DNA from 2 places in the Nosocomiicoccus ampullae genome. Region 1 is predicted to be linked to the other one. Evidence: a T-box and tRNA genes for the amino acid it is inferred to sense, from the RefSeq annotation. Region 1 holds a T-box; the other holds one or more tRNA genes.
The links. The T-box of region 1 lies ahead of KPF49_RS04610 (valine--tRNA ligase). A T-box ahead of a tRNA ligase gene usually reads a tRNA of that ligase, here a tRNA-Val.
Positions count from the first base shown of each region.

Region 1 (11,111 bases):
GAAGTTGCGATGGCTGGACGCTCTAACGTTGGTAAATCGAGTTTTATTAACGCGATTACAGGACGAAAAAATATCGCAAGGATTTCAAGTAAACCAGGTAAAACAGTAACGTTAAACTTCTATAATGCCGATGATCAGTTCGTATTTGTAGACGTTCCAGGATACGGGTATGCGAAACAGTCTAAAAAGGAACGAGAAAAATGGGCGGAGATGATTGAAAATTATTTTATACATAGAGAAACTTTAGAAACATGTGTACAAATTATCGACCTACGTCATCCACCAACTGAAGATGATATTTTAATGTATGACTTTTTAAAACAACTCGATATTAAAACAATTATTGTAGCAACAAAGTCAGACAAAATCTCTAAAAGTCGACTTCAAAAACATGTTTCAATTATTCGAAAAGAATTAGAATTAGAAGACGAAGATGTTATAATTCCATTTTCTTCGACTGAAAAATACAATGTAGATAAAGTTTTACACGCAATTGAGGAGAGACTTTAACAAATTTTTGAACATTGTGCTAAAAACATCAAAGACACGCTTTTATCTGATAGTATTAATAGAGTATTGAAAAAAGCTAGGTAAGGGGCAATCTAAATGCATGTTATTGCACTTAGTCTAAACTATAGAAAAGCAAGCGTCGAAGAACGTGAGAAACTCAATTTTGAAGATAGTGAAATTGTGCCAGCGCTTCATACTTTAAGAGATCAAAAAAGTATTTTAGAAGCAGTCATTTTTTCAACATGTAATCGTACAGAACTATATGTTGTTACTGATCAAATTCATACAGGGACATATTATACGAGAAACTTTTTAAGTGAACATTTTAATGTTTCTCTCGATACTATAAAAGACATTACTGAAATTAAAGTAAATGATGATGCGATAAGACATTTATACCGAGTCGCAGCAGGGCTTGATTCGATGGTGCTCGGTGAGACGCAAATTTTAGGCCAAATTCGAGATGCGTTTATTCTCGCGCAAGAGGAACATACGACAGGAAAAATATTTAATAAGTTATTTAAAGAAGTAATTACTGTTGCCAAACGTGGACATAATGAAACAGAAATTTCTAAACATGCAGTATCTATGTCTTATGCAGCAGTAGAACTTGCGAAAAATATCTTTGAAAATATCAAAAACTTAAAAGTATTAGTCCTCGGTGCAGGTGAAATGTCGGAAGAATCATTATTAAACTTAACGTCTAATGGTGTAAGTGATGTTACAGTTGTTAACCGTAACCCAGATAATGCACGTACACTTGCAGAGAAATATTTAGGTAATTATAGACCGTTAAATGAACTAGAAGATGCTTTAAAAGATACAGATATTGTTATTTCAAGTACCGGTGCACCGGACTTTATTATTACTGAAGATATGATTGAAAAAGTAAAAGGTAACAATAAAGAACGTTCACTTATTTTAATTGATATCGCGGTACCGAGAGATATCGATCCAAATGTCAGTGAAATCGATAGTGTATATTATTACAACGTTGATGATTTAAGTGGTATCGTTGATAGCAATTTAGAAAAAAGAAAAGAAGAAGCAAAAAAGATTGATTCAATGATAGATCAATCGATTGTTGAATATTTAAATTGGGTAGAAATGCAAGGTGTACTTCCAGTAATTGAAGCGATGCGTACGAAAGCTTTAAATATTCACGAAACGACATTTAATAGTATTAATAACAAACTCGACTTATCAAAACGTGAAAAAACAATTATTTCTAAACATATGAAAAGTATTATTAACCAAATGTTACGTGATCCTATTACGTATACAAAAGAACTTGCCGATGAACGAAAAGGTGCAGTTCAATTAACAGAGCTCGAGCACATCTTTGGAATTGAAGAAATTGTAGAAGACATTCACGAAAGACATCATGAAGAGTACAAAAAAAGAGAGCAATTAAGAAAAGAAAAACAACCGATTAGAAAGTAGGCACATTATGAAAACAGTTGTAGTAGGTACAAGACGTAGTGGTCTTGCGAAAACCCAAACACTTCAATTAATTGAATCATTAAAAAAGAAAAATCCAGATGTAAACTTTGAAGTTAAAGAAATTGTTACTAAAGGTGACAGAATTGTTGACCGCCAGTTAAGTAAAGTCGGTGGTAAAGGATTATTCGTTAAAGAGATTGAACATGCTTTAAAAGTTGGCGACATCGATATGGCTGTTCATTCATTAAAAGATGTACCGAGTGAACTACCTGAAGGTTTCAAATTATCTGCAGTACCGATTCGTGAAGATCGTAGAGATGCATTTTTATCTAACGATAATATTCCGTTTAAAGAGTTACCAGCAGGTGCTATCGTCGGAACGTCAAGCTTACGCCGTGCAGCACAACTGCAAGAATTACGTGATGATATTACAGTGAACTGGGTTCGTGGAAATATAGATACGCGTATTCAAAAAATGCGTGACGGTGAATATGACGCGATTATACTTGCAGCTGCAGGATTAAAAAGAATGGGTTGGAGTGACGATATTGTCACAGAGTACTTTGACCCAGAAGAGTTTGTTCCAGCTGTTGCACAAGGTGCTTTAGGTGTAGAAATTAGAGATGATGATCGTGAAGTTCATGAAATATTATCTACGATTCATGACGAAGTTACTGCGACTGAAACAACAGCAGAGCGTACATTCTTAAAAAGAATGGACGGAAGTTGTCAAGTGCCAATTGGTGCGAGTGCACAATTTGTTGATGATGAAATATATTTAACAGGATTAATTATGAGTGAAGATGGCAATGAAAAATATCTCGTTAAAAAATCGAACGATGATCCTGTAGCACTTGGTAACCTCGTTGCAGATGAAATGGAAAAAATGGGTGCAAAAGAAATTATTGATGAAATCAACAAAAATAAGTAAAGTCATCGTCACTCAGAGTCACTTTAGAGATGTAAATACATCTCTAGAGTTACTACATCTTCCGATTATTACATTTAAAAAATTAGAATATAATCGTGAAAAGTTAAATAAAGATTACGATTGGGTAGTCATAACGAGTAAAAATACCGTTAAATTTTTCTATAATGAGTTAAAAACATTGAACGCTAAACATATTGCTTCAATTGGGAAAACGACGACTGAAGCGTTAAAAGACGCCGGATTTCATGTGGACTTTGAACCAAGTGATTACACGCAAGAAGGGTTCAAAGAAGAGTTTGATGTTCAAAGAGACATTAGAGTTCTTTATCCAGCAAGTAAAGATAAACGTTCGATTATGAGAGACTATTTTATAGAAAAAGGTGCGGATTTAACAGAAATCGCGTTATATCAACCTGCACCAAATATGGAATCAATTAATCAGTTAAAGAAGGAATTAAAAAACATTGATGGTTTAACATTTTCTAGTCCGTCAGGTGTTCACGCTTTTATGGAACATTTTAAAAAAGAGGATTTAGAACATATTAAAGTTGTTTCGATTGGACACGTTACTCAAAAGGCATTAATGAGTTACGGTATACAGACACAAGTTCCTAAAGAAGCAACGTTAGAATCGATGATTACACTAATAGAAGAGGAGTTTCAAAATGAAATTTGATAGACATCGTCGCTTAAGAAAGTCAGAGTTTATGAGAGATTTAGTTAGAGAGACGTCACTTAAAAAAGAAGATCTTATTTATCCGATTTTTGTCGTTGAAAAAGATGACGTTAAAAAAGAAATTCCTTCAATGAAAGGTATTTACCAAATCTCATTAAATTTACTTGAAGAAGAGTTAAAAGAAGTTTACGAACTCGGTATTAAGTCAGTGATATTTTTCGGCGTACCAAACCATAAAGACGACGTTGGTAGTGGTGCATATGATGAAAATGGTATTGTGCAAGAAGCATGTAAACTTGCTAAAAAGCTATATCCAGACTTAATCGTTATTTTAGATACTTGTCTATGTGAATATACAGACCATGGACACTGCGGAGTTATAAACGAACATACTAAAGACGTCGATAACGATAAAACACTCCCGCTTCTAATTGAAACAGCAATCTCACAAGCAAAAGCTGGTGCAGATATTATCGCACCATCTAATATGATGGATGGCTTCGTAACAGAAATCCGTGACGGGTTAGACAAAGCTGGATTTTATGACGTACCAATTATGAGTTACGGTATTAAATATGCATCTAAATTTTATGGACCATTTAGAGATGCTGCGGAATCTACACCGTCATTCGGTAACCGAAGAACGTATCAAATGGATCCAGCCAACCGCCTAGAAGCGTTAAGAGAATTAGAAAGTGATACACGTGAAGGTGCTGATATGATGATTGTAAAACCTGCATTATCATATTTAGACATTATTCGCGATGTTAGAAATAATTCTAACTTACCGATTATTGCATATAACGTAAGTGGAGAGTACGCAATGACAGTCAATGCAATTGAGCAAGGTTTACTTGATGAAGAAGTGATTATCGAACAGATGCTATCAATTAAACGCGCAGGTGCAGATATGATCATGACTTACTTCGCTAAAGAATTATGTAAAAAAATCGATAAAGGAGAAATTTAATGATGTACGAGAATTCTAAGAAATTATTTGAAGAAGCTGTTGATTTAATGCCTGGTGGGGTAAACTCACCTGTTCGTGCATTTAAATCAGTAAATATGGATCCATTATTCATTGAAAGTGCAAAAGATGCTCGTGTGAAAGATGTCGATGGTAACGAATATCTAGATTACGTTTTAAGCTGGGGGCCGTTAATTTTAGGTCACTCTGACGACGAAGTCGTTGAAGCAATTAAAAATCAAGCTGAGAAAGGGTCATCATTCGGTGCACCAACAGCTGTTGAAAATGAGTTAGCGCAACTCGTTATTGATAGAGTACCTTCTGTTGAGATGCTACGCTTTGTATCTTCAGGTACCGAAGCGACACTCGCTGCACTTAGACTTGCGAGAGGTTACACAAATAGAAATAAAATCTTAAAATTTGAAGGGTGCTACCATGGTCACAGTGACTCACTTCTAATTAAAGCAGGAAGTGGTGTCGCAACACTCGGTTTACCAGACTCACCTGGTGTACCTGAAGGCACGGCAAAAAATACAGTAACTGTTCCATTTAACGATAAAGAAAGTTTAAAATTAGCGTTCGAACACTATGGAGATGAAATCGCAGCAGTAATTATGGAGCCTGTTGCAGGTAACATGGGTGTTGTTCCTCCAGTAAATGACTACTTACAATTTGTTCGTGATATTACAAAAGAACACGGTTCGTTATTAATATTTGATGAAGTAATGACTGGTTTTAGAGTTGGCTATAACTGTGCACAAGGATATTTTGGAATTGATCCAGATATTACATGCTTAGGTAAAGTAATTGGTGGTGGATTACCAGTCGGTGCGTTCGGTGGTAAGAGAGAAATTATGGAACGTATCGCACCTGCAGGAGATATTTACCAAGCAGGTACATTATCCGGTAACCCACTTGCGATGACAGCTGGATTACACACGCTAAAACAACTTACTGAAGATAGCTATACTCACTTCAATAAACTCGGCGATATGATTGAAGAAGGGCTAACTAAAGTGTTTAAAGAGTTTAACGTACCGTTTACAGTAAACCGTGCGGGATCTATGATTGGTTTCTTCTTAACTGATGGACCAGTAGAAAACTTTGATGATGCAAATAGTGCTAATTTAGATTTATTTGCACAACTATATCCTGAATTAATTAAAGAAGGCGTGTACTTACCACCTTCACAATTTGAAGGAATGTTTATTTCAACGAAGCATACTGAAGAAGATATTAAATTTACTATTGAAGCATTTAGAAACGCGTTATCACGTATTGTTAAATAAGTATTGATTTAACTATAGAAAATGTGCATAATTTAATATATAAACAAGTTAAAGAGAGTAGGGTAGCTATGCCAATTCAAAAGAACAATAAGAGACAACCTGCTGCAGAGAGAGTTATTTATTGGTTAATGCCACTAGTAGCATTTCTTTTACTATTACCAGTACTTATTTATCATTTATAATCTTCTATACCTCGGGAGTTTCTCGAGGTATTTTTATATACTCGGAGTGATTATTTGAGAATTGTAAAACTCTTTTCTCTCATTATTTTTATTATATTAGTTGCGAATATCCTTCAACTGATTGACTTACCGCTGAGCTACTTATTTGGTTCAATGATTGGAACGTTAATATTTATTAGAGTCATTGATAATGATATATGGTTCCCAAAAATTTTAAGTAACTCGGGTGTTTTTATAATGGGAATTCAAATCGGAACGTCTTTAACGTTGCCAGCAATTATTAAAATGACCGAAGACTGGTATAACATTGTCATAATTACGTTATTTACAATTGGCCTTGCACTGTTATTGTCAATCCCATTTCGTAAACTAACAAATACAACTGTAGAAACCGCTGTTTTTGCGAGCGTTCCAGGTGCTTTAAGTCAAATGATATTAATGGCAGAAGAAAATAAAAACGCAAATCTTCTACTTGTCTCGCTCACTCAGACATCTAGAATTATTTTTATTGTTACACTTGTACCAATTATTACGCATTTCTTTCCTGAAGATAGTGTCGGTAATCTACCAGATGTTTTAAATATTTCTGAAATTAAAAATCCGTATATAATACTCGTTCCTGTTACGGGGTATATACTTTACATGCTATTAAGAAAGATAAAATTCCCAGCTGCATTATTACTTGGGCCAATATTTGTGACAATTGTCTGGAATCTAACTACAGAGATTACATTTACTTTAGACAATTTTTTAATTGCATTTGCACAGATTCTATTCGGTATTAGAATTGGGCTACAAATTACGACACTTATGAAAGAATTATCATTAAAAGATATTTTAGCGATTATTATTCAAAATGTCGGCTTGATTTTAGGTACTTTTGTTATCGTTTCAGTGTATATTATTTTTACATCTCATGAATTTACAAGTCTTTTCTTATCAGCAGCTCCTGGTGGCCTTGCGCAAATTATTATAATCGCAATGGAAAGTGGCGGGGATATCGCGATGATTTCGAGTTATCATATATTTAGAATATTTTTTATAATATTAGTCGTCGTTCCTATAGTTGCGAAGTTTCTTACGGATCGTGAGCTTAAGAAAAGTTGACTTACATTCAAGAATGCAATAAAATTAACATAGTTAAATATAGATAATAGAAGTAGTAGCATTATATAAGTCTTTAGAGAGTATGCGTCTGGTGAAAGCATATGGCAGCGTAATGTGAAGTAGTCTATGGATAATTTGTCTCGAAATAATAGTAAAGATAAACGTTTAATGAGCGTTAATCATAGTTAAGTGTGGCATAATTATGCCAAAATTAGGTGGTACCACGGTTATCCCGTCCTATTATTTAGGATGGGATTTTTTGTTTTATTTTATTAATTAGAAAGAGAGTGAAATACTTATGGATATGCCAACAAAGTATAATCCAACAGAAGTTGAAAAAGGTAAATATGAAAAATGGGTAGAAGCTGGTTATTTTGAATCAGATGTGACATCTGATAAACCGCCTTATACGATTGTTATTCCACCACCAAACGTGACAGGGAAACTTCATTTAGGTCACGCTTGGGATACGACGTTACAAGACATTATTACACGTCAAAAACGTATGCAAGGCTTTGATACATTATATTTACCTGGTATGGACCATGCAGGTATCGCGACACAAGCACGTGTTGTTCAACGTCTCAAAGAAGAAGGAATTGATATCCACGATTTAACACGTGAAGAATTTTTATCTCACGCGTGGAATTGGAAAGAAGAATATGCTGGTCATATCCGAGATCAATGGAAAAAATTAGGTCTTGGTCTAGACTATACAAAGGAAAGATTCACGTTAGATGAAGGTCTTTCTAAAGCAGTACGTAAAACCTTTGTAAGTATGTATAACAAAGGACTTATCTACCGCGGAGAATACATTATTAACTGGGATCCTGAAACACGTACAGCATTAAGTGATATTGAGGTTGTTCATAAAGAAATTGAAGGTAAGTTTTACCATGTAAAATATCCATATGCTGATGGCAGTGGCTATTTAGAAATCGCAACGACACGACCAGAAACAATGCTTGGTGATACTGCGGTTGTCGTTCATCCAGATGATGAAAGATATCAAGACATTATAGGTAAAACAGTAATTTTACCACTGATGGATCGTGAAATTCCTGTGATTACAGATGATTACGTCGATATGGAATTTGGAACTGGTGCAATGAAAGTAACACCTGCGCATGACCCGAATGACTTTGATCTCGGTAATCGTCACAATCTAGAACGTATTAATGTTATGAATGAAGATGGTACAATCAATGAACTCGGTGGTAAATTCGTCGGAATGGACCGCTTTGAAGCACGACAAGCAATTGTCGAAGAATTAGAAAAAACAGATCAGCTAATTAAAGTTGAATCTCATATGCATAGTGTTGGACACTCAGAACGTAGTAACGCAATTGTAGAGCCGTATTTATCAACACAGTGGTTTGTTAAAATGGCACCACTTAGAGATGAAACACTCGAAAACCAAGAAACAGATAATAGAGTTAACTTTGTACCAAACCGTTTTGAAGGTACATTTAACCGTTGGATGGAAAATGTTCATGACTGGGTAATTTCAAGACAATTATGGTGGGGACACCAAATTCCGGCATGGTATCATAATGAAACTGGTGAAATGTACGTCGGTGAAGAAGCACCAGCAGATATTGAAAACTGGACGCAAGATAAAGACGTTTTAGATACATGGTTCTCAAGTGCATTATGGCCATTTTCTACGTTAGGCTGGCCAGAAGAAACAGATTTACTTAAAAAATATTATCCAACAAACGTACTCGTCACTGGATATGACATTATATTCTTCTGGGTATCACGTATGATTTTCTCTGGACTTGAACAAACAGATACTCGTCCGTTTAATGATGTATTATTACATGGACTTGTTCGTGACGAACAAAATCGTAAAATGTCTAAATCTCTAGGTAATGGTGTAGACCCAATGGATGTTATTGATAAGTACGGTGCAGACGCGCTTAGATTCTTCTTATCTACAGGATCAACACCAGGTCAAGATTTACGTTATAGTGATGAAAAAGTAGAGTCAATATGGAACTTTATTAACAAAATTTGGAACGCATCAAGATTTGCGCTAATGAATATCGGTTCAGATTTTAAACACTCAGACATTAACTTAGATGGTAAAAAAACACTTGCAGACGAGTGGATTTTAACACGCTTAAATGACACAATTCGTGAAGTCACACGTCTATTTGAAAAATATGAATTCGGTGAAGTTGGACGTATTTTATATCACTTCATTTGGGATGACTTCTGTGATTGGTACATTGAAATGTCTAAAATCTCAATGAACGAAGGTACTGAAGAAGAAAAACAAATGACGCGCTCAGTACTACTTTACACACTCGATAAAATCTTAAAAATGCTACATCCATTTATGCCGTTTGTCACTGAAGAGATTTACCAAGCAATTGATAGTAATCAATCAATTGTTGTTAGTGAGTGGCCAACAGTTGATGAGTCATTATCGAATGAAGAAAGTAACAATACGATGAGTTTACTTGTAGACATTATCAAATCAGTGCGTCAAACGAGAAATGAAGTGAATACACCACTTTCTAAACCAATCGATATTAAAATTGAAATTAAAGATAGTACAAGTCGACAATTAATCGAAGAAAACACACACTACATTACTCGATTTACTAATCCTGAAACTCTTGAAATTGGAGAAAAAATTAATATTGAAGACGACGCGAAAACTCAAGTCGTTAAAGGTGCGACAGTTGTACTTCCACTCGAAGGGTTAATCGATTTAGATGAAGAAATCGAACGTTTAGAAAAAGAACTTGAGCGTCTAGACGGCGAATTAAAACGTGTTAAAGGTAAGTTAAGCAATGAAAAATTCGTTCAAAATGCACCAGAAAAAATTGTAAATCAAGAAAAAGAAAAACAAGCTTCATATTTAGAACAATATGAAGATGTGAATTCGAGACTGAACGAGTTAAGAGGTAAGTAATATGAATTATGATGAAACATTAGACTGGATTCATAATAGAGGTAAATTCGGCATCAAACCAGGCGTAAAACGCATGGTTTGGATGCTCGAAAAACTCGGTAATCCAGAAAAGAAAATTACAGGTGTTCATATTGTAGGAACAAATGGTAAAGGTTCTGTCGTATCGTACATGAGAGGGGCATTAAATGATAATGACTACTCAGTCGGTACATTTACGTCGCCATATATTGAAGTATTTAACGAAAGAATTTCAATTAACGGCACACCAATTTCTAACGATGCACTTAGTGAAGTCGCGAGTATCGTTCGTCCTGTAAGTGAACAACTGACTGAAGAGACAGATCTCGGTCCAGCGACTGAATTTGAAATTATCACGACGATGATGTTTGTCTATTTCGGTGATATTCATCCTGTCGATATCGTTTTAGTTGAAGCAGGACTCGGCGCAACGCATGACTCGACAAATGTATTTAATCCTGTAATGACAGTTCTAACAAGTATCGGTAAGGATCACACTGATATTTTAGGTGAAACTTTAGTTGAAATTACTAAAGACAAATCAGGTGTAATTAAAGAAAACGTACCGCTTGTTTTTAGTATAGAAGATACAGAGTCTAAACATATCATCTATAAAGTGTTAGATGAAAAGCATGCCAAAGGTATCGAGCTTGGGCGAGATATCGTCTTACTCAGTAACAATCATGAATTCTCGTTTAAATATAAAGACTATGATTTTAATGATATACAATTAAAAATGCTCGGATATCATCAACAACAAAACGCAAGTTTAGCACTCACAGCACTACTTGAAATGCATGACTTAAAAATTGTTAATTTAGATATGAATAAAGTTGTGCATGGTGTTGAGTCTGTAACATGGCCGGGAAGAATTGAAATTCTCCAAGAAAATCCAACGATTATTATTGATGGCGCACACAATAAAGAAGCAGTTGATGTCTTGATTAAGACAATGAAAGAAAACTATTCGGATCGTAAAATTACTGTATTATTCTCAGTAGTAGAAGGAAAGCCGATTCAATATATGGTCGATGAATTAGAGTCTATCGCGGATAAATTTGT
Region 1 covers NZ_CP079110.1:897,819-908,929, reverse strand. The annotation lists gene yihA (ribosome biogenesis GTP-binding protein YihA/YsxC) at 1-510, shown strand, start outside; gene hemA (glutamyl-tRNA reductase) at 607-1,953, shown strand; gene hemC (hydroxymethylbilane synthase) at 1,961-2,884, shown strand; gene KPF49_RS04630 (uroporphyrinogen-III synthase) at 2,862-3,560, shown strand; gene hemB (porphobilinogen synthase) at 3,550-4,530, shown strand; gene hemL (glutamate-1-semialdehyde 2,1-aminomutase) at 4,530-5,816, shown strand; gene KPF49_RS04615 (AbrB family transcriptional regulator) at 6,053-7,105, shown strand; T-box leader at 7,139-7,348, shown strand; gene KPF49_RS04610 (valine--tRNA ligase) at 7,404-10,031, shown strand; gene KPF49_RS04605 (bifunctional folylpolyglutamate synthase/dihydrofolate synthase) at 10,033-11,111, shown strand, end outside.

Region 2 (11,111 bases), 730 kb from region 1:
CGGTCCAGACTCCTACGGGAGGCAGCAGTAGGGAATCTTCCGCAATGGGCGAAAGCCTGACGGAGCAACGCCGCGTGTGCGAAGAAGGTCTTCGGATCGTAAAGCACTGTTGTTAAGGAAGAACGACAGTAAGAGTAACTGCTTACTGTGTGACGGTACTTAACCAGAAAGCCACGGCTAACTACGTGCCAGCAGCCGCGGTAATACGTAGGTGGCAAGCGTTATCCGGAATTATTGGGCGTAAAGCGCGCGTAGGCGGCGAGATTAGTCTGATGTGAAAGCCCCCGGCTCAACCGGGGAAGGTCATTGGAAACTGTTTCGCTTGAGTGCAGGAGAGGAGAGTGGAATTCCATGTGTAGCGGTGAAATGCGCAGAGATATGGAGGAACACCAGTGGCGAAGGCGGCTCTCTGGTCTGCAACTGACGCTGATGTGCGAAAGCGTGGGGATCAAACAGGATTAGATACCCTGGTAGTCCACGCCGTAAACGATGAGTGCTAAGTGTTAGGGGGTTTCCGCCCCTTAGTGCTGCAGCAAACGCATTAAGCACTCCGCCTGGGGAGTACGGCCGCAAGGCTGAAACTCAAAGGAATTGACGGGGACCCGCACAAGCGGTGGAGCATGTGGTTTAATTCGAAGCAACGCGAAGAACCTTACCAAATCTTGACATCCTCTGACCGTCATGGAGACATGATTTTCCCTTTGGGACAGAGAGACAGGTGGTGCATGGTTGTCGTCAGCTCGTGTCGTGAGATGTTGGGTTAAGTCCCGCAACGAGCGCAACCCTTAACTTTAGTTGCCATCATTAAGTTGGGCACTCTAGAGTGACTGCCGGTGACAAACCGGAGGAAGGTGGGGATGACGTCAAATCATCATGCCCCTTATGATTTGGGCGACACACGTGCTACAATGGGCAGGAACAAAGGGCAGCGAAACTGTGAAGTCAAGCGAATCCCATAAAACTGTTCTCAGTTCGGATTGGAGTCTGCAACTCGACTCCATGAAGCTGGAATCGCTAGTAATCGTGGATCAGAATGCCACGGTGAATACGTTCCCGGGTCTTGTACACACCGCCCGTCACACCACGAAAGTTGGTAACACCTGAAGCCGGTGGCCTAACCATTTGGAGGGAGCCGTCGAAGGTGGGACCGATGATTGGGGTGAAGTCGTAACAAGGTAGCCGTATCGGAAGGTGCGGCTGGATCACCTCCTTTCTAAGGATAATGGAACGGAAAGTTGACATATTGTATTCAGTTTTGAGTGTTATCACTCATCAGTACATTGAAAACCAAATAGAAGCAAAGATTATATATAAAAATATGATTTCAAGCGTAGAAACCGAGAACGACAAGTTCAAAATACACGCGCGATAGAGTAGAGATACTCTCTCACAAATTCATTACGATTAAGTAGTGAAGGGCGCACGGTGGATGCCTTGGCACCAAGAGCCGACGAAGGACGGAACAAACACCGAAATGCTTTGGGGAGCTGTAAGTAAGCTGTGATCCGAAGATATCCGAATGGGGGAACCCGGCATTTAATAATGTCACTCATATATGAACTGATTAGTATATGAGAGGTAGACCTGGGGAACTGAAACATCTTAGTACCCAGAGGAAGAGAAAGTAAACACGATTCCCGTAGTAGCGGCGAGCGAAGTGGGAAGAGCCCAAACCAGTATAGACTGGGGTTGTAGGACTTCAACGTGTGACACGACGATTTAGTGGAATAATATGGAAAGATTAACCATAGGGGGTAACAGTCCCGTACACGACAAATTGAAGTGCACTAGAAGTATCCTGAGTACGGCGGAACACGAGGAATTCCGTCGGAATCTGGGAGGACCATCTCCTAAGGCTAAATACTCCTTGGTGACCGATAGTGAACCAGTACCGTGAGGGAAAGGTGAAAAGCACCCCGGAAGGGGAGTGAAAGAGAACCTGAAACCGTGTGCTTACAAGTAGTCAGAGCCCTAAGTGGGTGATGGCGTGCCTTTTGTATAATGAACCGGCGAGTTACGCATACATGCAAGGTTAAGCAGGGAATGTGGAGCCGTAGCGAAAGCGAGTCTGAAATGGGCGAATAGTATGTGTGTGTAGACCCGAAACCAGGTGATCTACCCATGACCAGGTTGAAGTCCAGGTAACACTGGATGGAGGACCGAACCGACTTATGTTAAAAAATGACCGGATGAGTTGTGGGTAGGGGTGAAATTCCAATCGAACCTGGAGATAGCTGGTTCTCTCCGAAATATATTTAGGTATAGCCTCATATTATCATCGTGGAGGTAGAGCACTGTTTGGATAAGGGGCCCATCCCGGGTTACCGAGTTCAGACAAACTCCGAATGCCATCGATGAGATGTATGGGAGTCAGACAGTGGGTGATAAGGTCCATTGTCGAAAGGGAAACAGCCCAGACCACCAGTTAAGGTCCCCAAATATATGTTAAGTGGAAAAGGATGTGGCGTTGCACAGACAACTAGGATGTTGGCTTAGAAGCAGCCATCATTTAAAGAGTGCGTAATAGCTCACTAGTCGAGTGACGCTGCGCCGAAAATGTACCGGGGCTAAACATATTACCGAAACTGTGGATCCGTAAGGATGGTAGGAGAGCGTTCTATATGCATTGAAGCCAAACCGAGAGGGAAAGTGGAGCGTATAGAAGTGAGAATGCCGGTGTGAGTAGCGCAAGACGGGTGAGAATCCCGTCCACCGAATGACTAAGGTTTCCAGAGGAAGGCTCGTCCGCTCTGGGTAAGTCGGGACCTAAGCCGAGGCAAATAGCGTAGGCGATGGACAACAGGTAGAAATTCCTGTACCGGTGTAACACGTATGAGTGAAGTGGTGACGCAGGAGGAGAATCGAATCGCACAAATGGACGTGCGTGCAAGTGACAAGCTGTCATACCAGGCAAATCCGGCATGAGTGTAAGGTGAGTCATGATGCGGAGGGAAATGACCCGAAGATCGATATTCACACTGCCAAGAAAACCCGCTAGCGAGTGTTAGACTGCCCGTACCGCAAACCGACACAGGTAGTTGGGAAGAGAATTCTAAGGTGAGCGAGCGAACTCTCGTTAAGGAACTCGGCAAAATGACCCCGTAACTTCGGGAGAAGGGGTGCTCATGAAAATGAGCCGCAGTGAATAGGCCCAAGCGACTGTTTATCAAAAACATAGGTCTCTGCCAAACCGAAAGGTGACGTATAGGGGCTGACGCCTGCCCGGTGCTGGAAGGTTAAGAGGCGTACTTAGCGTAAGCGAAGGTACAAATCGAAGCCCCAGTAAACGGCGGCCGTAACTATAACGGTCCTAAGGTAGCGAAATTCCTTGTCAGGTAAGTTCTGACCCGCACGAAAGGCGCAACGATTTGGGCACTGTCTCAACGAGAGGCTCGGTGAAATCATAGTTCCAGTGAAGATGCTGGATACCCGCGACAGGACGGAAAGACCCCGTGGAGCTTTACTGTAGCTTGATATTGAATCTCGAGTACACCTGTACAGGATAGGTGGGAGTCGAAGAAGCATGCACGTCAGTGTATGTGGAGACGCTGGTGGGATACCACCCTGGTGTACTTGCGGTTCTAACCCGGTACCGTGATCCGGTACGGAGACAGTGTCAGGTGGACAGTTTGACTGGGGCGGTCGCCTCCTAAAGTGTAACGGAGGCGCTCAAAGGTTCCCTCAGAATGGTTGGAAATCATTCAAAGAGTGTAAAGGTATAAGGGAGCTTGACTGTGAGACCAACAAGTCGAGCAGGGTCGAAAGACGGACTTAGTGATCCGGTGGTTCCGCATGGAAGGGCCATCGCTCAACGGATAAAAGCTACCCCGGGGATAACAGGCTTATCTCCCCCAAGAGTTCACATCGACGGGGAGGTTTGGCACCTCGATGTCGGCTCATCGCATCCTGGAGCTGTAGTCGGTTCCAAGGGTTGGGCTGTTCGCCCATTAAAGCGGTACGCGAGCTGGGTTCAGAACGTCGTGAGACAGTTCGGTCCCTATCCGTCGTGGGCGTAGGAAATTTGAGAGGCGCTGTCCTTAGTACGAGAGGACCGGGATGGACATACCACTGGTGTACCAGTTGTCGTGCCAACGGCATAGCTGGGTAGCTACGTATGGACGGGATAAATACTGAAAGCATCTAAGTATGAAGCCCCCCTCAAGATGAGATTTCCCTACAGATGCCAGAGAGACGATCTGGTTGATAGGTTTGGCGTGTAAGTATGGTGACATACTCAGCGGACAAATACTAATTCATCGATGACTTATTCAATATGATAAAGCGTGTATCTACGAATTGCTTCTATTTGGTTTTGAGTGTATTGTCTAGTGACGATAGCGGAGAGGCCACACCTGTTCCCATGCCGAACACAGTAGTTAAGCTCTCCAGCGCCGATGGTAGTTCGGTTTGCCCGTGCTAGAGTAGGACGTCGCTAGGCTTACATTTTAATATTATTCCGCAGTAGCTCAGTGGTAGAGCTATCGGCTGTTAACCGATCGGTCGTAAGTTCGAATCTTACCTGCGGAGCTTTTATGGCCCCTTGGTCAAGCGGTTAAGACACCGCCCTTTCACGGCGGTAACACGGGTTCGAGTCCCGTAGGGGTCACTTTTTTATACAATAAAATCTTCGGAGAATTAGCTCAGCTGGGAGAGCACCTGCCTTACAAGCAGGGGGTCGGTGGTTCGAGCCCGCCATTCTCCATTTTTTTATGGAAGGGTAGCGAAGTGGCTAAACGCGGCGGACTGTAAATCCGCTCCTTCGGGTTCGGCAGTTCGAATCTGCCCCCTTCCACCATTAATATTGGCCTGTAGCCAAGCGGTAAGGCAACGGATTTTGGCTCCGTCATGCAAAGGTTCGAATCCTTTCAGGCCAGTATGAGCCGTTAGCTCAGTCGGTAGAGCATCTGACTTTTAATCAGAGGGTCACAGGTTCGATTCCTGTACGGCTCACTATTAGCACTAGCAAAAGCTAGTGCTTTTTTTATTGTTTTTATTAATTATTTATTCATGAAAACGGGTTTATTTACATATTGTAAACGCTATCTTAGTAATATACACTGAATGTATAATAATTTTTAAGGAGTGTTATACATGGGGTTAGAGATTGATCTAATTGGGGCAACAACTGCCTTTGGTCAAGGCAAGCCAGGAGTGTCATTTGGACCAGACGCATTAAGAATGGCTGGAATTGTTGGAATGTTATCTAAAAATGGACATAATGTTTTAGATAAAGGAAATGTATCTGGTAAGTATGCCCATAATTTCGAAAAAAATGATGTTTCAATAACTGATGATTTAAAGAACTTAGAAGAAGTTCTTGATTATTCTGAGAAACTTGCTAAATTAACTTCAAATTCTATAGAAAACAATCATTTCCCACTAACAATTGGTGGTGATCATTCGTTAGCCCTTGGTAGTTTATCTGGTATTGCGCCACATTATAAAGATTTAGGTGTCATTTGGTTAGATGCGCATGGTGATTTAAATACAGCTGAAACTTCACCGAGTGGTAATATTCATGGTATGATCTTAGCGCAGTTACTCGGTATCGGAAATGACAAGTTAACGTCAATTAACGGCTATCAAACTAAACTAAAAGCTGAAAACATTGTTTTAATAGGTGTAAGAGACTTAGACGATGGTGAAAAAGAGTTAATTAAAGAAAAAAATATTTTAACATTCTCTATGAGTGATGTTAGAGAACTTGGCTTAAACGAAGTGCTTAGAAGGACGCTAAAGCATCTAGAGCATACAGATGGGCTTCATTTATCATTTGACGTAGATTCAATCGATCCAATGGAAGTAAAAGGGACAGGGACAAAGGTACCTGGAGGATTATTTACTTCTGAAGTGATTATGTTTATGGAAGAACTAAGTAAAAAAGATAAATTAACATCTATGGATTTAGTAGAAGTAAATCCATTACTCGATGATCAGAATAAGACAGCAGAAACAGCAGTATGGATAACTGAATACTTATTTGGTAAACGAACAAGATAAACTAGCGCAACTGTCGCTAGTTTTTTAACGTCATTTAACTTTGTTGCATTTTGTTATAAAAAGGTTCATAATTTATAAGAGTAAAGTGAGAGGTGCAGCAATGATAGGGAGAAGAATTAAAGAGTTAAGAAATAGTCAAAAACTTACTCAAAAAGAATTATCTGATGGCATCGTATCTAGAACGTACTTAAGTTTAATTGAAAAAGGATCGGTACAGCCTTCAAATAATGTTTTAGTTAAACTGAGTAAACGTTTAGGTGTCAGCGTCAATGACCTAATGGTAGAAAGTCAAAACTATCAGTATAGTGACATCGATATGAGCCGTGAGATAATTTTTTATGAGAATAAAGTAAAAAATAAAGAGTATGATGTTATTTCTGATTTTATAGAAGAACGGTTTGAAGAGAAAGAAGATATTCAAAAAATTGACCTAGCGAGAATTTATTTAATTTATAGTGAGTATTATATAAATACCTCACACTATAAAACAGGTAAAGATTATTTAACACGTGCTGAAAATATTCTTCTAAAAATGCCGATTAATGATTATTATATTCGTTATACGATATTACTCAGCAATATTCACTTAAAAGATGATGATGTAGATAGTGCATTAGACGTATTAGAGCGAGCAAAAACTGAAATTTCATATACTAATCAGTTTCAGTTAGAGATGATTCAAATCTTATATTTAATGACAAAGGCATATTTTAAAAAAGCGCAGTATTACACTGTGATTCGCCTTACTAATGAACTTGAAAAATTAAGTCGACAACTACAACTCGACTATAAAGTAAATAAAGTACGGTATATGAAGAGTATCAGCCTATATCATGAAAAGAAATTTGATACACTAGAGTTACTTACAGAAAATCATAACGAAATATACGATAAAGTATTATATACGTATTGTTTAATCGTAAAAGGAGACGTGAAAAGTGCACGTCAAGTTTACGAAACAATCGAGCCGACACGTCGATATGAAGCGCTCAACGAGATTATTGATGATTTAAATGAGCGTTTTAGTTCGATTATGTAGAGAGGAACGAATCGAAATGCTTCTAGGAAAATTGTTTGAAGAAACAACGACATTGCATTTAATCACGAGTATCGTGGATTTATTAATTGTATGGTTTGTATTCTATCAATTAATTAATGTGATTAAAGGAACAAAAGCGATACAGCTTATCAAAGGTATATTTTTCATAATTATCGGTCGAGCAGTCAGTGATTTCTTGGATCTCACGACGACGACGCAAATTTTTGACTTAGTATTACAATGGGGATTCTTAGCAGTGATTGTAATATTCCAACCCGAGTTACGACGCGCACTCGAACAACTTGGTAGAGGAAGAATATTTAAAAAGTCAGCAGTGAATAAAGAAGATGAATTACAAAAATATCGTGAAGAAATGATTACTGCGGTGAAATATATGGCTAAACGTAGAATCGGTGCCCTTATTGTATTTGAACGTGAAACGGGCTTAAAAGACTACATTGAAACAGGTACGCCAATGCATGCAGATTTAACATCAGGATTACTTATTAACGTATTCGTGCCAAATACTCCACTTCACGATGGTGCGATGATTATCCAAGGAGATAAAATAATTACAGCAGGAAGTTATTTGCCACTTTCAGAGAGTAATAAAATCAGCAAAGATCTTGGAACAAGACACCGAGCAGCTGTTGGTATTTCCGAAGTAACAGATGCATTTACAGTTGTTATTTCAGAAGAAACGGGAGATATTTCTACGACAATTAATAGTAAACTAAATAAAAGTATCTCACTCGAAGATCTTGAAGAAGAACTAAAAGACTATTGGCAAATCACGAATAATAAAAAAGAAGGGGGTGGCCTATTTGCTAGAAAGTAAACCAGGTATCCTCATCGTGTCACTATTACTTGCTTTATTTATGTTTGCGAGCGCAAATAAAATATTTGAAGATTTTAATCTGTTTGGAGAAAATTCTGGAAAAGATAATGTAACGATAGAAAACGTGCCAGTGAATGTTAAATATGACGAAGATAATTTATTCGTCAGTGGTGCACAAGAAAGTGTACAAGTGAATTTATCTGGCCCACCTTCAAAAATTAAACAACTACAAACGACACAAGATTTTACTGTAGAATTAGATTTAACAAATTATGAACTTGGTGAATATGAAGTAGATTATGATGTCAAAGGGTTACCAGAAAATGTTACTGCGACTCCGTTACCTAAAAAAACGACGGTTTCAATTCAAAATGTAGTGGAACAAACTTTTGAAGTACAAGCAGAAGTAAATGAAAGCCGGATGTCTTCAAAATATACAATCGATTCTATTCAGACAGATCCTAAAGTCGTCACTATACGCGGCGGAGAAGATGATATGGCACGTATACAATACGTACGTGCGATGATTTCAGGAACAGAAAAAATTACTGAATCCATTACGGAAAATACGGATGTTAGTGTCTTTGATGGACAATATAACAAGTTAGACGTTATTATAGAGCCTAGTAAAGTTGATGTGAGTATCAATGTTGAAGAAAATAAAAAAGAAGTCCCACTATACTTGAATACGATTGGTGAGTTGGAGTCAGATTATCAACTTGATGGTGCGAAGTTAAAAGAAGATACAATCACAATATACGGTGAACAAAGCGTACTTGACGAAATTAATGAAGTATACGCAGATTTAGATTTAAAAGATGTTGGGGAGTCTGGTAGTTTTAATACACAATTAAACTTACCGAATAATATATCTAAAACAGAACCAACAAATGTGAAAGCTGAAGTAAAAATTAGTAAAAAGTAGGAGTTAATTATGGGAAAGTATTTTGGAACAGATGGCGTTAGAGGTATAGCAAACGACTTTTTAACACCAGAATTAGCATTTAAACTTGGACGTATCGGTGGATCGGTTTTATTAGATGAAATTAATGAAGAAAGACCACGCGTCTTAATCGGAAGAGATACACGTATCTCAGGTGAAATGTTAGAGTCGGCATTAATTGCAGGGTTATTATCGATTGGTGCTGAAGTCATTCGACTCGGTGTGATTTCAACACCAGGTGTTGCATACCTTACAAAAGATATGGAAGCAGATTTAGGTGTAATGATTTCTGCGTCACATAACCCAGTTGAAGACAATGGTATTAAATTTTTCAAAAACGATGGTTTTAAATTAGACGATGAAACTGAAGAGAAAATCGAACGCCTATTAGAGACAGATGAAACACTTCCACGCCCAACAGGTGTTGAGGTTGGATTCATTACAGACTTCTTTGAAGGCGGTCAAAAATATCTAAGCCATTTAAAATCAACGATTGACGGTGATTTACTTGACCAGCATATCGTTCTTGATGGTGCACACGGTGCGACATACTCACTTGCACCATACTTATTTGGTGATTTAGAGGCAGATGTTGTAACAATTGGATGTAATCCAGACGGTACAAACATTAACGATGGCTTCGGATCGACGCATCCAGAAAAGCTTCAAGAAAAAGTATTAGAAGTTGAAGCGGACTTTGGGTTAGCATTTGACGGTGATGGTGACCGTTTAATTGCGGTTGACGACAAAGGTGAAATCGTCGACGGTGATAGGATTATGTATATTCTTGCAAAAGACCTAAAAGAAAATGGTCTTTTAAATGAAGACATGGTTGTAAGTACAGTAATGAGTAACTTAGGATTCTACCAAGCGTTAGAAAAAATCGATATCAAAAGTGATAAAACAAAAGTCGGAGACCGCTACGTCGTTGAAGAAATGAAAGCACATAACTACAACCTAGGTGGAGAACAGTCTGGACATATTATTATGTTAGATCACAACACAACTGGTGATGGATTACTTACAGGTATCCACTTAGCACATATCATTAAAAAGAGTGGTAAAAAATTAAGCGAGCTTCATAGCGAAATGAAAAAGTTCCCTCAAGAACTCGTGAATGTAAAAGTAGAAGATAAGTATCACGTCACAGATAACGAAAAAGTAAAGGAAATTATGGCTGAAGTTCAAGAAGAAATGGCAGGAAACGGTCGTATATTAGTGCGAGCTTCAGGAACAGAACCACTCGTTAGAGTAATGGTAGAAGCTGAAACAGAAGAGAAAGCAAAAGAATTCGCAACAAGAATTGCTGAAGTTGTTGAAAAAGAAATGGGATTATAATTTTTAGAGCACTATTTAAGAATAGTGCTCTTTTTTTATTTTTTAAAATACTTGTTGAAAAATTGAAGAATTCTAGCATAGGTATGTGTAACACATATTTAGGAGGAATATTATGAGATTAGTTTTATCACTATTACTAATGAGCTTCATTTCTATAAGCATCACACCTGAAGCACATGCCTTAATGCTAGAAAAGAAAGCAAGCAAACCGTCAGCATTAGCACCGTCAGAATTAAAAACAGTTGAACCAAGTACAACTGCTGCAGAATTTGCGTTAAAACTTGCGGTTGGAAAAAGATATGTTTGGGGTGGTAACTCAGACACAGATGTCGATTGTTCATCATTTGCCCAACAATTTATGAGAGGATATAAAGGAATTGAAATCTCGAGAACTACATATGATCAAGTAAAAGAAGGTACTCAAGTAAATAATCCTGCACCAGGAGATTTAGTCTTCTTTAATGATTTTGCGCACGTTGGAGTATATGTTGGTGACGGGATGATGGTCGATGCTTTAAATCCTGAAGAAGGTGTCGGATTACGTGCAGTATCTTATGTCCATGGTAAAGTCGATGGTTACTATAGGTACTAATTAATATAAGTGCATTTCTATAAGAAATGCACTTTTTTTATTTAAATTAATTTTCATTATTGGATGGTAATTTATCGTTTATAAGAAATGATAGTGTAATACAACACTATGATTAGCGATAAAATGCTTATTATACTAAGAGATAGTGGCTAATTACACTATTACTTACGATAAAACGTTATTTAACTTAAATGATAGTAGAAAAATACACTATCATTTCTGATAAATCATCTTTTATACAAAGTAATTGTGTAAAATCACTCAATCTTTTCTGATAACGAATTAAATACACGAAAAAAGAGGCGATTTACGCCAGTAAATCGCCTCATTGTTATAATTACGCGCGCGGTCCGATCATTTT
Region 2 covers NZ_CP079110.1:171,293-182,403, forward strand. The annotation lists rRNA gene KPF49_RS00880 (16S ribosomal RNA) at 1-1,213, shown strand, start outside; rRNA gene KPF49_RS00885 (23S ribosomal RNA) at 1,403-4,272, shown strand; rRNA gene rrf (5S ribosomal RNA) at 4,325-4,438, shown strand; tRNA gene KPF49_RS00895 (tRNA-Asn) at 4,456-4,527, shown strand; tRNA gene KPF49_RS00900 (tRNA-Glu) at 4,535-4,606, shown strand; tRNA gene KPF49_RS00905 (tRNA-Val) at 4,630-4,702, shown strand; tRNA gene KPF49_RS00910 (tRNA-Tyr) at 4,712-4,795, shown strand; tRNA gene KPF49_RS00915 (tRNA-Gln) at 4,803-4,874, shown strand; tRNA gene KPF49_RS00920 (tRNA-Lys) at 4,878-4,950, shown strand; gene rocF (arginase) at 5,092-6,000, shown strand; gene KPF49_RS00930 (helix-turn-helix domain-containing protein) at 6,101-7,039, shown strand; gene cdaA (diadenylate cyclase CdaA) at 7,056-7,877, shown strand; gene KPF49_RS00940 (CdaR family protein) at 7,864-8,802, shown strand; gene glmM (phosphoglucosamine mutase) at 8,812-10,158, shown strand; gene KPF49_RS00950 (C40 family peptidase) at 10,271-10,750, shown strand; gene trhO (oxygen-dependent tRNA uridine(34) hydroxylase TrhO) at 11,088-11,111, opposite strand, start outside.
Region 2: it has a tRNA-Val gene. The T-box ahead of KPF49_RS04610 (valine--tRNA ligase) is inferred to sense a tRNA for this amino acid. The anticodon was not compared.